3 regions of the Longimonas haloalkaliphila genome follow, and region 1 is predicted to be linked to each of the others. Evidence: riboswitches for the same ligand, from Rfam matches in the RefSeq annotation. Region 1 holds a riboswitch; each other region holds the start of a gene.
The links. A riboswitch is a leader RNA that binds a small molecule or an ion and turns the genes downstream of it on or off. The one in region 1 is predicted to bind cobalamin.
Positions count from the first base shown of each region.

Region 2: it holds a riboswitch for cobalamin, as region 1 does, so the genes downstream of both, ACZ48V_RS13945 (TonB-dependent receptor plug domain-containing protein) here and ACZ48V_RS06485 (acyl-CoA thioesterase) in region 1, are expected to answer to the same signal.
Region 3: it holds a riboswitch for cobalamin, as region 1 does, so the genes downstream of both, ACZ48V_RS09050 (ribonucleotide-diphosphate reductase subunit beta) here and ACZ48V_RS06485 (acyl-CoA thioesterase) in region 1, are expected to answer to the same signal.

Region 1 covers NZ_AP043948.1:1,638,149-1,642,731, reverse strand. Annotated here, with positions in the region: gene ACZ48V_RS06505 (acyl-CoA dehydrogenase family protein) at 1-347, shown strand, start outside; gene ACZ48V_RS06500 (hypothetical protein) at 513-737, shown strand; gene ACZ48V_RS06495 (Uma2 family endonuclease) at 766-1,110, shown strand; gene ACZ48V_RS06490 (YiiD C-terminal domain-containing protein) at 1,123-1,620, shown strand; adenosylcobalamin-variant (AdoCbl-variant) riboswitch at 1,779-1,857, shown strand; gene ACZ48V_RS06485 (acyl-CoA thioesterase) at 2,095-2,556, shown strand; gene metE (5-methyltetrahydropteroyltriglutamate--homocysteine S-methyltransferase) at 2,684-4,583, shown strand, end outside.
Region 2 covers NZ_AP043948.1:3,559,737-3,564,319, forward strand. Annotated here, with positions in the region: gene ACZ48V_RS13940 (YncE family protein) at 1-837, opposite strand, end outside; gene ACZ48V_RS13945 (TonB-dependent receptor plug domain-containing protein) at 949-2,892, opposite strand; cobalamin riboswitch at 3,061-3,341, opposite strand; gene holB (DNA polymerase III subunit delta') at 3,522-4,583, opposite strand, start outside.
Region 3 covers NZ_AP043948.1:2,311,324-2,315,906, forward strand. Annotated here, with positions in the region: gene ACZ48V_RS09045 (penicillin acylase family protein) at 1-1,547, shown strand, start outside; adenosylcobalamin-variant (AdoCbl-variant) riboswitch at 1,836-1,915, shown strand; gene ACZ48V_RS09050 (ribonucleotide-diphosphate reductase subunit beta) at 2,207-3,181, shown strand; gene ACZ48V_RS09055 (ribonucleoside-diphosphate reductase subunit alpha) at 3,335-4,583, shown strand, end outside.

The sequences.
Region 1 (4,583 bases):
AACATGCGATGAAGCAAGCACAAGATGCCTTTAAAGCTGCTGTGCAGTGGCTCGCGGAAACGCTTGAAAACTACGGCGAAAAAGCCCTTGAGGCCGGAGCCCGGCGCTTCACGTATACCATCGCTCATGCACTGGAGGCTGCGCTGCTCATCCACCATGCCCAGTGGGCTATTCAAGAGGAAGGGCGGCGCCCCATTGCCGTTGCCGAGTACTTCACAGCCAAAGGGCTCAATCACATTGCCCGGCGTACTCACTACGACGGATATATGCTTGCGCAGGACTTCAACCGTCAGTCGCTATTCCAGGATGAACTTGCCGTAGATACCGGGTCGCAGCAGGCTGTATAGCAACACAAATTACTTGGTGGATGCGCCCGTTTGTACAGGCCGGTGGTAGTGCTTTCGCATGCTCCGGTCTGTTGCCTTTGGCTGCATGGAAGGCCTCTGACGCGGACTTTTTTACTCCCAACCATGTGTGATCGTCTCCCTTAAACTCATCGGCCCCACGCTGTTATGCCGTCTACGCAAACGCCCGATGTGGCGACGCTCCCCCTTCCCAAGAAGGAGCGCTACACGTACGCCAACTATGCCACGTTGCCGGAAAATGGGTCCTACGAACTGATTGCCGGATCCCTGATCATGGCTCCACCGACCACTTTGCGTCATCAACACGTGCTCCGCCGTCTGGCCTGGGCGATACAGCGTTACCTCGATCAGTCGGCGATCTCATCCCGGTGAGTTGTTGTTTGCTCCCATAGATGTTTTCTTGACAGAAAACACCACCATGCAGCCCGATCTGGTGTACATTGCCTACACGCGGCGTGAGATCATCACAGAACAGCGGATTGAAGGCGCCCCTGATCTCATTGCTGAGATCTTTTCCTCCTCCACCGCCTACCGCGATGTGGGGATCAAGAAACAGCTGTACGAACAGCACGGCGTACGCGAATACTGGACGCTCCGCCCGGAATCGCAGGCGGTTGAGGTTCACGTAAATACCGACGCCGGTTTCACACAGCATGCGCGTGTCGTGGAGGCGGGGCTGGTAGGCTCACCCGTTATCGACGGAGTCGAGGTCAAGGTGGCCCATCTGTTTTCTTCTACCACATAAGGTTTCAGACGTATGACCAATCCTTTTCCTGCCATTGCGCGTCGCTTTGCTGACTGTCCCAACGAGCTGCGCCCCGACGGCATTACCCACGCCATCGGTCAGACGATTCCGTTTGTGGATACCGCCGGGGTGCACATCCGCACGTACACGCCCGAAACGGTGACGGTCGCGCTGAGCCCGGAGCGTGCCGTATCCAACCACATCGGCACGATGCACGCGGCGGCGCTGGCGCTGCTGGCAGAGACGGCTTCCGGACTCGTCACGGCTCTGAACATCCCCGATGAGAGCGTACCCGTCATTCGCACACTCGACGTGTCGTTTCAGCGTCCGGCTCCCGAACGGATTACGGCCACCGCCTCGCTCGATGCCGACATGCGCAACCGTCTCGGTGCTCGCCCCATTGGTCGCGTGGATGTGCCGGTGACGCTCATGATGGGAGACGAAGCGGTCGTCGAAGCTACTGCCGAGTGGGCCTGGCTGCCCGCCTCGCGGCTTAACCTGCCAGATTGACTCCTGCCCCCCCGGCAGGCATGCCCAATGCCGTCGTCGTTCCCAGCATCGTCTCGGCTTGACACTTACCCAGAATCCGCCGTATCATTTGGAATACATACCCATCAAGGCTGTGCTGTCGTGGCACGGCGGCTGAATGACCTGGGGCATCACGCCCCGTCATGCAGCGTCTCGGGGGAAGTCCGGTGAAAATCCGGCGCTGTCGCGCAACGGTGAAAGTCCGAATGCCTGCTTGATGCAATAGAATGGCGACTGGCTGTGCTTTGTAGTGCCTTTTGTAGTGGTGCCTTCTGTACACGCCATGCGCCGCGCCCACGCGTTCTGGGATCCATGGTCCGCAGTGCATTACGGTTGAAGCAAGCCCGTACGGGTCTGAAGATCACGTACCTGCTTTGCCCTACGCCGTTTTTGTGTATCCGATACCTTGTGCGCGCTCCAGGCGTTCAAGGTTTTCCTATTTACGGATACGCTACTATGTCTAACACAGATGCCCCCTCCCTTTCGCCCGATACCACCACCCGTATGGTACGGGCTGTCTTTCCGGGCGACACCAATCACTATCACACCCTCTTCGGCGGCTCGGCGATGGCCTGGATGGACCAGGCGGCATTCATCTGCGCCACCCGCTGGTGCCGCTCTAAAGTGGTGACCGTCCATACCGGCGAAATCAGCTTCCAGGAGCCCGTCCCTGAAGGCACTATCGTGGAACTCGTGGCTCGCGTTGTGAAGACCGGAACGTCGTCGATGCATGTGCGCACCGACATGTTCATCGAGCCCATGGATCAGTACGAACGCATTCTCGCATGCACGGGTACGTTCACGCTCGTTGCCCTCGGAGCTGATGACAGCCCCGTTCCCGTGCCTTCGCTTCAGGATGTACCGCAGAATGCACCGGTTGTATCCGACACAGGGCAAGACGCATCGCCGGACGCATAGCGGCATTGGGAAGTGCTTTCCCCCACGCCCCCCGTGTACACCTGTGCACTGCGTGCGTGCTGCCGACCCATGCAGCGCGCAATCTGTCTTTCTTTACTTTCTTTAAATGCAAAGCCCTATCTCTTTTATGATCACCTCAACCAACCTTGGATTTCCGCGCATTGGCGCGCAACGTGAACTCAAAAGAGCAGTCGAAGCATATTGGGCGGGCGACGCGTCGCGCAGCAGACTAATCGATATCGCTCGTTCGCTACGCCTTCGGCACTGGCGCCTTCAGAAGGATGCAGGACTCGACCACATTCCCTCCAACGATTTTTCGTTCTACGATCAGGTACTCGATACCATCGCGATGGTGGGAGCCGTACCGCCCCGCTTTGACTGGAACAGCGACCAGGTTGACCTCGATACGTATTTTGCAATGGCTCGTGGCGTACAGGAAAAAGAGGTAGATGCAAGCGACGGCGATTATGCCCGCACAGCGGCGATGGAGATGACCAAGTGGTATGACACCAACTATCATTATATCGTACCCGAATGGCATCCCGGTCAGTCCTTCTCGCTTTCATCCACCGGGGCCATCGACGCGTATAACGAAGCAAAGGACGCCGGCATAGAGACCCGTCCGGTGCTCCTTGGTCCGGTCTCGTTGCTGCTTCTGGGCAAGGCGCAGTCTGCCGAAGTGCAGCCGCTCGACCTGCTAGATAACCTGCTCCCTGTATACGCTGAGGTTCTGAATCGCCTCGAAGAGGCTGGCGCACAGGCGGTACAGATCGACGAACCCCACCTGGTGATGGACCTCTCCGACGCTGCCCACGATGCCTTTCGGCAGGCATATGCCGTCCTCGCCGAAGCGACCGATCTGAACCTTTTACTGACGACCTACTTCGGTCATCTGGGCGACAACATGGAGGCGGTGTTCGACCTTCCGGTGCAGGCCGTGCACCTGGACCTGGTGCGCGCACCTGAGCAGCTATCGGCGGCCCTGCAGCAGATTCCCGATACCATGGCCCTTTCGCTTGGGCTTATCGACGGGCGTAACGTGTGGCGCGCTGATCTCAACGCTGCGCATGACACCGTTCAGCAAGCCGTCAATACGCTCGGAGCCGACCGCGTCTTGGTTGGTCCGTCGTGTTCGCTCTTGCATGTGCCTGTCGACCTCAACACGGAGACGACGCTCGACGACGAGGTGCAGCAGTGGCTCGCTTTTGCCACGCAGAAGCTCGATGAGATTGTGGCGCTCGCGAATCGGGACAGCCAGAGCGCGCCTGCGGCCGGGCGTCTCTTTGCGGCCAGCCGCGAGGCCCATACGCACCGATCTCGCTCCGACCGCATCCATAATGCTGATGTGCAGCGCCGGGTTGCCTCCATTACACCCGACATGACCCGCCGCGACCAGCCGTACGCTGCGCGGCGCCCTCTTCAACAGCAGCGCATGGACCTCCCGCTCCTCCCAACTACAACCATCGGCTCGTTTCCGCAGACGGACGAGGTACGAAAGAAACGCGCAGCACACAAGCGCGGCGACCTTTCCAATGCAGACTACGAGGCTTTTATAGAGGATACGATTGCCGATACCCTTGCCGAGCAGGAGGCTATTGGGTTAGACGTGCTGGTGCACGGGGAGCCGGAGCGCAGCGACATGGTCGAGTACTTTGGGCAGCAGATGACCGGGATTCTGTTCACCGAGAACGGATGGGTGCAGAGCTATGGCACCCGCTGCGTACGTCCGCCGATCATCTATGGCGATGTGGCGCGCCCCGAGCCGATGACCGTACGCTGGCTTGCTTACGCTCAGTCGTGTACGGAGAAGCCCGTGAAAGGCATGCTAACCGGCCCGGTTACCATTCTGCAGTGGTCGTTTGTGCGCGACGATCAGCCCCGCGCTCAAACCTGTCGCCAGATCGCGCTGGCTATTCGCGACGAGGCGACTGATCTGGAAGCAGCGGGTATTCAAGCCATCCAGATCGACGAGCCCGCATTTCGGGAGGGAATGCCGCTGCGCAGTGCCGATGCGGATGCGTACCTGC
Region 2 (4,583 bases), 1.9 Mb from region 1:
GAAAAACACGCGCTGCTGTGCGCTTGCCGAGGTCAGCTGTCCGGGCAGGTCTTCGCGAGCGAGAATATCGCCGTTGGCCCGATCAATGATCCGGATGGCTCCGTCGGTCTCTTCAACGACGTTAAAGTCTTCATCGACGTTAAAGTCTTCATCGAAGATGGTGGCTCCAGTACAGGCCACAGCCAAATTTTCCTCGGCGGTGCGGTACACCTGGCGCGGCGTGTCGCACTCCGGATCGATGCGGTTTACAATCTCATTGTTGGCCCGGTTGATGACCACAATTTCGCCATCCTGCTCACCTGTTGTCACGTAGATCTGGTTCTGCGTTCCGGTGAGTCCCTCGGGATTTCTGTCAAGCAACGTGGTATCGACAACGGCCCGGTTGGCTACATCCACCACGTAGACCCCCGGCTGGCCTTCGCCGCTGAAGTCTTTGCTGGTAACATATGCGACGGCGCCATCGGAGATGGTGTAACGCGGGTTAGGAATGCCTTCAACGAGGCCAAGCTGGTCTTGCGTTTCGAGGTCAAACAGACCGACCGACGCGGTTTCGCCAAAGACTGCCAGATACCGCTCATCAAGCAGAATGTGACTCTGAATATACGAGGCAAATTCCCCTTCGCCGCGCGTAACGGCTCCTCCTTCTTCGACGTTGGGATCGATAAAGGTGAAGCTGCTGTTCTGCCCGCCAAAGGCGCCGGCGTTGGCAACGACGACATCAGACGTCTGAACGTTGATCGTGTCGCTGTCAAGCGGTGTCAGGTCGCATCCAGCGATAAATAGGAGCCCTGCCAGGAGCAGCGCAGCAAGGGGTAATGAAGCTGTACGATTGATCATAAGGACGTAAAGGAGTTACAGAAGGCATGAATCAATGCAGCATCCATGTAAACATGTAAGATGGATGCGCCGTTTTGGTAGAAAAGTGTTCTGTTCTGCAAAAGGGTTCTCTTATAGCTGCACACGGAGCGATACGGTGCCATGTCGCGGCGGAACCGGTTGGTCGTTGAGCAGGGTGTAGTCGGTGTTGAGCAGATTCTCAATCTGAAGGCGCAGCTGCACAGACAGATCGTTCCACTGCTGCTCCACCCGAAGCTGCGTGTCGGCTGTCAGGTACGGGGCACGCGATCGTGAGCCGTCGCTGGTCGTGTAGCGACGCCCGATGCGACGCACGTTCACATCGAGCGCCAGCGCTCCTACAGACGCCGTAACGTAGGGCGTAAAGGTCGTTCGAGGGGTGTAGCGTAGCGGCTGGTTGTATGAAGACGATTCGGGATTCGAGCGGTCGCGCGCATCGGTAAATGCGGCGCTGAACCCGGTTGTAATGTCAACATACGGAAGCGTGCGGATCGTAGTGGCTGCATCAGCCTCTACGCCTCGTGTCCGTACGCGCTGCACGTTCTGCGGGGCCCAGAAGCCCTGCGTGGTGGGCGTCCAGACGATGCGATCGGTATGGCGCTGCTCAAAGATCGTAAGCGATGTGTGGCTGGACGCCCGCTGCCATCGAACGCCTGCGTCGGCGCTCCAGCCGCGCTCGGGGCGCAGGTCGGGTACGCCGCCGGGCTGCCAGTAACGATCGTTGAGCGTCGGCATCCGAAAGGCACGCCCAACATGTGCCTTGAGGCGCAATCCGTCATACGCTGGTAGCGGCGTAAGGTTGATGCCAAGGCGCGGAGCCGTGGCGACGCGGTTCGTGCCTTCGGGCACGCGGTATGCGTCTACGCGTACAGCCGGATACCATCGCACCCGGTCGCCGGTGCGGACGGCGCTGACGGCGAGTCCGGCATGCTGCTGTGTAGCCTGACTTCGCAGGCTGGGATGGCGCGCCCAGCTGGACTGCGCCGACAGGCCTGTGTTGAGCCTCCACGTCTCTGCTACGCCGCCTTCCCACTCGGCTTCGGTGCTGGCCACGTAGGTGTGTCCGGTGTCGTCGATATTCTGTTCCGGATTTCGGTAGCGGATCGCATCGTACTGAGCAAACCCACGGGTGGTGAGCGTGCCTGAAGCCAGGCGCCACCGGTGATGTGCCCACATGCGAGCGCTGCGGTCGCGCTGCCGTTCGGTGTTGGCCGCCAGGCTACTCGTTCCGGGGAGTCCCCGGTTCGTAGCCGTAACCAGGGCCGCGACGCGCGAACGGTCGGTGGCGGCGGTATGCGTAGACACGAAAGCACTGTACTGCGTGCGGTCGGCGTTGTCGCGGCGCACTGTTTCTGCTGGGAAGCGTGCCCGATCTTCGTACGGAAAGTCGCCTTGCAGGCGCTCGTAGCGCGCTGCTGCCACCCAACTCCAGTCGCCTGCACGGTCGCCGACGAGCAGATCCCCGCCATGCTGCCCGAAGGCACCAGCCCGTGTCGTAAGGGCAAGCGCGGGCTTAGCGGGGGCCCGGGTACGCAAGTGCACCGCCCCGCCCATCCCGTCGCTGCCGTAGAGCGGCGCCGCGGGCCCCTGCATCACCTCGACCGACTGCAGAAGCACAGAAGGGATAAGCGAAAGATCTGTCTGCCCGAGCTGCGGATTGGCGATGCGGTGCCCGTCGAGCAGTACGAGCGTCTGCGAAGCACCGCTTCCCCGCGACGACGCGCTGGCGAGTCCGTAAGCACTGGCGCGGCGAATATGAACGGATGAGCGGCGCTCCAGCACATCAGCCACCGTTGCGCTGCCAGATGCCACAAGCGCTGTCGAGTCAATGCGCGCGATGGAAGCCGGCGCGTTGTGCACCGTCGTAGGGATACGTGTGGCAGTGACCGTCAGCTCGGGCAGGTTGATCGCCCAGTCGACGGTATCGCGCGGCGCGAGGGGAAGGTCGGAGGCCGATGCGGCACCGGCAACGCATCCCGACGCTGTCATCAGCGCGAAGGCACTCCACAGAAAGAAACGACGGAACGAAACGACCATGCCTCATTGATGTGGGAGGGTCGTCGCCCCAGAAGATGCTGCAGGCGCTACACATACCCGTTGGCTGTGGGTACGGTATGCGCTACCAGCAAGAAGACCCCGGCGGTTCACAGCGCCAGACGTCAAACAGGTGGGCCAACGCCGCTCCCTCTATTCCCGGAGGAAGGTGACGAATGCACGCCACAGGCAGGTCTCCTGGCTTGCCGGCGGACCGTACGAGGCTTGCGCCTTCACAGGTCGTGTCTACACCTCGCTGGTGCGGCTGGCTCTTCCCATTCTATGGAACAGTGAGCGCAGACGGCGAGAGGCGGAGCACCGGATCACAGTTGCGGGTACAGCTCTCGGTTTCAGTACGGGCACATAGCACGTTCTGGCATATGCTCGCGCTGGCACGAGATTCCCTTTTCATCGCCATTCGAAAACAGCGAACCTGTAGCGGGGCCATCTACCGCATTGTTACAGATGCGATATATAAGCACCTATAACATACACGCGCCTCCTACAGAGTGTCCACCACTTCACACAATACGAACGATACAACAGCGGACGCCTACGGCAGACGGAAAGCTTCAGTATGGCTTTGTGCTGTGTTTTGCAAGGCATAATCTGCATGAGGTACCCTGCATGTGCTACCCTGCCTCATAGAGTGCAGATGTAAGCGCCTGTTCAGGAAGCGGTTGGTAGACGGGGATGCTCGTGCCGCCTTTCATAGCAGCACCCAGTTGAAGCGCCAGGTTCATCAGCACAAGCCGCGTGCGCACATTGCGTCCGACCAAATGCAGCGCCTCTTCCACGCGCGAGACCATCGCCTCCAGATCGGCATCGGGCAGATGCTGGCAGAAGTTCGCCACGGCTTCAGCCTGATCTACGTTCACAAGCGGCGCCTCGTCACCCAGTGTCTGGTAGAGCATAAGGTCGCGCACCCACCGGATCATGAGGCGCAGCACCCCCTTCACCCGCTCGCGTCCGAGCCGATCGATTGCGTCGATCCGTTCGTTCAGGGCATCCGTTTTGCGCGTGTACGCCGCGCGCAGAAAGTTGAGTACCAGCGTGCGGCTCTCGCGCAGGTGGGTACTCTCGTTAAGCTGCAGGGCGTGGCTATACGACCCATCGGCCATGCGAGCGAGCATAGAGGCCTCGCCAGATGGAAGGGCTTCGCGTTCCTGAAGCGCTCCGGCAATTGCACTTGGAGAAAGCGGGTCGAAACGCACTTTCTGGCAGCGCGACACAATAGTGGGCAGCATCTGATCAACGCGGCTGCTTGTCAGGATGAACACCGTTTGCGAGGGCGGTTCTTCGAGCACCTTCAGGAAGGCATTCGCCGCCGAGGTATTCATGTATTCGGCATCGGTGAGCAGCGCAATCTTGTAATCTCCTTCGCCCGGGTGGAACGTCATAGGCCGCACCACCTCCTCTTTCATGCGGTCGATGTGATACATGACCTGTTTGTTGGAGGTCTTTTCGGGGTCTTCAAGCGACGGGCGGCGCACGTAATCGACCGGAGCGTAGGGCTCCTCTCCAACTCGTTTGATGCGCCTGGCCACATCGTCGTCGCTTGTGCCTTTCGGATACGGAAAGAAGACGTGTACATCGGGATGCACCATGCGGCGCGTTTTCTGGCAGGCTGCGCAGCGGTCGCATGCCTCTTCGTCCTGCTCGGTGCACTGCAGCGCGCGCGCTAGCTCAAGCGC
Region 3 (4,583 bases), 670 kb from region 1:
ATGACATGCACCTGGGCGTGTCGGTGCCGTCGATCTGGTACGAGGTGCATCTGCATACGCCCACGACAGACGTGTCGGGACTTACGATACCGGGGGCGCCGGTCATCGTGCAGGGCGTAAACGATCATGTGGGCTGGGCGCTCACGAACGCAGGGGCCGACGTCGTCGATCACTACGCGCTTACGGTGAACGACGACCGCACGCAGTACCGCTACGATGGGACGTGGCACGACCTTGAGCTGCAGGTCGATACCCTCTACATGCAGGGCACCACGCCTGTGCTGGATACGCTACGCATCAGCCGGTGGGGACCGCTGCTGCCGGACACGCCGCAGTCGGTGGCCGATACGCAGGCAGTTGCGCTGCAGTGGGTGGCGCATCATCCCAATCGGACGCTGCATGCGCTCTGGCAGATGAACCGCGCCACGTCAGTGGCTGTGCTCGACAGCGCGCTTGCGGACTGGCATGCGCCCATGCAGAACATTGCGATGGCAGATACGGAGGGAAATATCGGGATGCGGATGTCCGGTGCACTCCCCATGCGAGCCTCCGGCACCGGTAAGAGCATCCTGGACGGAAGCACCGATGCCCACGCGTGGACCGGGTGGGTGCCGCACGATGAGATGCCGCATGTGCACAATCCAGAGCGGGGGGTACTGGGATCCGCTAATCAGGTGCCGGTTGGCCCGTCGTACCCGCACTACGCAGGACACGACTGGCGCGACGGCTACCGCTCTATGCGTCTGAAGACGCTGCTCGATGCACGCGAGCAACACAGTCTGAACGACATGAAGGCGTACCAGGTGGATGTCTACGTGCAAGAGCGTGAGGCCTTTGCGCCGTTTATCGAGGCGGTGGAACCCGCTCGGCTCACCAAGCGAGGCACCGCAGTGCGCCGTTGGCTGCTTAGGTGGGAAGGCCACGCCACGACCGACCGCCACGAGCCGCTTGTGATGCATACGTTCCTACGGGTGCTGCGCGACATGATGTGGGACGAGCCCGTCTTCAGCGAAGCGCGGCGTCCGCAAGACGCAGTGCTCCTCGACCTGCTTGAGCACGATCCGGAAGCGCCATGGTTCAACCGTGTTGACACCGATACCACCGAAACCGGTCTGGAGCTGATGGGCCTGGCCCTCGATGCGACTGCCGATACGCTGGCTGCGCGATACACGTGGGACCCCGAGGCGTGGCGATGGGGCGACCATCATCAGCTTGAGATTGCCCATCTCTTGCCAGCAGGGCCGTTTGCCTCGCTCGGACGCGGGCCACATCCGTTCCCGGGCTTTGCGTCGACGCTGTTGCAGGCGCCCGGACTGCGCGTGTCGCACACCGCGAGCCAGCGGGCTGTCGTCGACTTTTCGGGCGATCGCCCGGAGGCACATGTCGTCTATCCCGGCGGGCAGCGCGCGCATCCCTTTGATCCGGTGCACTTCGATCTTTTTGTGGAGCCCTACCTCGAAGAAGCCTACTACGTGCAGGCCCGTCCACAAGACCCCGATGAGATTGAGCCAAACCGCATCAGCGAACAGATACAGCTCATCCCGTAGCGGCCTGTCCACCGAGACGCGTGCAAACGGCGCGGCATGCGGCCCGTACCCGGTGCATTCTCGTGCAAACGTGACAAGCTTGAAAGAGAAAAGAGGGGCGGGTAGGCTTACACGGCCCCTGCCGTAGGTGGGGCTGAATTGGGAGCGCTTCCGGCGTCGTTCCTACGAGATTGTTGCTTGACACTCTCCCGCGCATCTCGTACATAGTATGCCACGCTCAAACACATATGTGCTCTGCACGGCCGCGCTGTCGTGGCGCGGAAGGAATTTGCCGATACGCTGCATGCTCGGCAAAAGCACCTACGGGGGAAGCCGGTGCAACTCCGGCACTGTCGCGCAGCGGTTACAGTCCGAATGCCCGCGTGCACGAGCGACCAAACAACACGTCGGCTGTTTACACGTAGTGCCGTTATCCAACGCTGCAAAACACCCGACTCCCCACGCGTCCTGGGGTTCGTGGTCACGCTAACCATCCTACATGCCGCGCAAACCGCTCCGTCAGTCAGGTTTCCAGTTCAGACTGCTTCAGCCCCGATTGACCCTGCTCAAAGCGGATCGCCTGCGCGACACACGGGGGGCGTAGCTGCCTACGCAACGCTTTGGCGCGCAGGGTCTTGCTTGAACGGTTCCTTTCATAAGCTTGCCTGCCCCGAGCCTATATGCCCCTTTTCCAGAAGCGCGTCAACCTCAAGCCCTACCAGTACCCGCACCTGCTCAAGTTTAAAACGGCCATTCGTCAGTCGTACTGGGTGCACGACGAATTTAACTTTGAGGGTGACATTCAAGACTTCCACGTTAACTGCACCGATGTGGAGCGTAGTGTTATCACCAAAACCATGCTCGCCATCGCGCAGATTGAGGTATCTGTCAAAACCTTCTGGGCCGATATCTACAAGCGTCTTCCGGTGCCCGAGGTGGGAGCGGTAGGCATGACGTTCGCTGAGTCGGAGGTGCGCCACCTCGACGCGTATTCACACCTGCTGGAGCTGCTTGGCCTGAACGAGGCTTTCGAAGACGTCGAAACCATTCCGGCCCTTCGCGACCGCATCGCGTACCTCGAAGATACCTTGGAGGCGGCCGACAGCGCCGACAAGCGCGATTTTGCGCTCTCTATCTTGCTCTTCAGCATCTTTATCGAGCATGTGAGCCTGTTCAGCCAGTTCCTCATCATGCTCTCGTTCGACAAGTACGAGAAACGCTTCAAAGGCGTCGCCAATGCGGTCGAAGCTACCTCGAAAGAGGAGCAGATCCACGGGCTTTTCGGCGTAGAGCTTATCAACGTGATGCGTGAAGAGTATCCGACCTGGTTTGGTAACGAGTTCGACGCGCAGGTCACCGAGGCCTGCCGCCGCGCCTATCAGGCCGAGCAAAAGGTGCTCGACTGGATTTTTGAAGAGGGTGAGCTTGACTTCCTTCCGCGCAACGTGGTCGATGCTTTTCTGCGCGACAAGTTCAACGCCTCGCTCGACCATGTCGATGTCGACCCGCTGTTTGAAGTTGACAGCGACCTGCTCGCCGAAACCCGCTGGTTCTACGAAGAAATCTTGCTCACAAAAGGCAACGACTTCTTCTCGAAGCGCGGTACCACCTATTCCAAAATGACCCAGAGCGTCAGCGGCGACGATCTGTTTTAGGACGCGGCCCATCCCAGAACCGCTCCCCTACGGCTTCATTGCCTCAGCGTGTAGGGGCAGAAGGATGCGCATGATGTGCTCTGAGCAAGCACAATGGCCGCGTATCCCTCTACGTATCTTCCATCTGTCCATTCCGATAAATCACAACCGCCTATGCCAACTACAAAAGTTCGTCGCAAGCGCGCTTCCTTCGACTGGTTAAACGATCACTCGCGCACGTTCTTGCGGCGCGGGTACTTGCTTGAAGGCACCAGTCCTGAAGAGCGCGTCCGCGACATTGCCGACCGGGCCGAGGAGATCCTTGGTATTGACGGGTTTGGCGATCGCTTCTTTGATTACATGAGCCGCGGGTACTACTCGCTTGCGTCACCGGTGTGGGCCAATTTCGGGCTCGACCGCGGCCTTCCTATCAGCTGCTTCGGCTCCTACATCGGCGACTCGATGGAAGCCATTCTTGACACGCATGCCGAGGTTGGCATGATGACCAAGGTAGGGGGTGGTACCAGCGGCTACTTCGGCGACGTACGCCCGCGTGGCTCTGAAATCACTAACAACGGTACCTCAAACGGTACGTATCCGTTTGCACAGCTCTTCGACAAGATCATCAACGTGGTAAGCCAGGGCGAAACGCGCCGAGGCCACTTTGCGGGCTATGTCGATATTGAGCACCCCGACGTTGAAGAGTGGCTCAACATCCAGACCGAGGGCGACACCATCCAGACCATGTACTACGGCGTGGTCGTGGGCGACGACTGGATGCAGCAGATGATCGACGGCGATGCCGAGAAACGCGCGCTCTGGGCCAAGGTCATCGAGGCCCGCATGAACCTGGGCATTCCGTACATCCTGTTTCGGGACAATGTAAATAACGGCAAGCCGCAGGTCTACAAAGACAAGGGCTATGAGATAAAGGCGAGTAACCTCTGCAGCGAGATCGCGTTGCCCTCCAACGCCAAGGAGAGCTTCGTCTGCTGCCTTTCGTCGATGAATGTGCTGCACTACGATGAGTGGAAGGAGACCGATGCGGTGGAGACGCTCACCTTCTTTCTGGATGCGGTGATGCAGGAGTTTATCGACCGCGCTTCCGGTATTAAGCACATGGAGCGCGCCGTGCGGTTTGCCGAGCGCCACCGGGCCATTGGCATTGGTATGCTGGGCTGGCACTCGTACCTGCAAGACAACATGATTCCCTTCGAATCTACCGAGGCCAACATGACCGGGGCCGAGGTGGCCAAGACCATCAAGGAACGCTCGTATGCCGCCTCGGGCGAGCTGGCCGACCGCTTTGGCGAGCCGGAGGTGCTCGAAGGCTACGGACGCCGCAACACCACAACCATGGCGGTGGCGCCCACGAAATCGAGCAGCTTCATTCTGGGGCAGGTCAGTCCCTCAATCGAGCCCA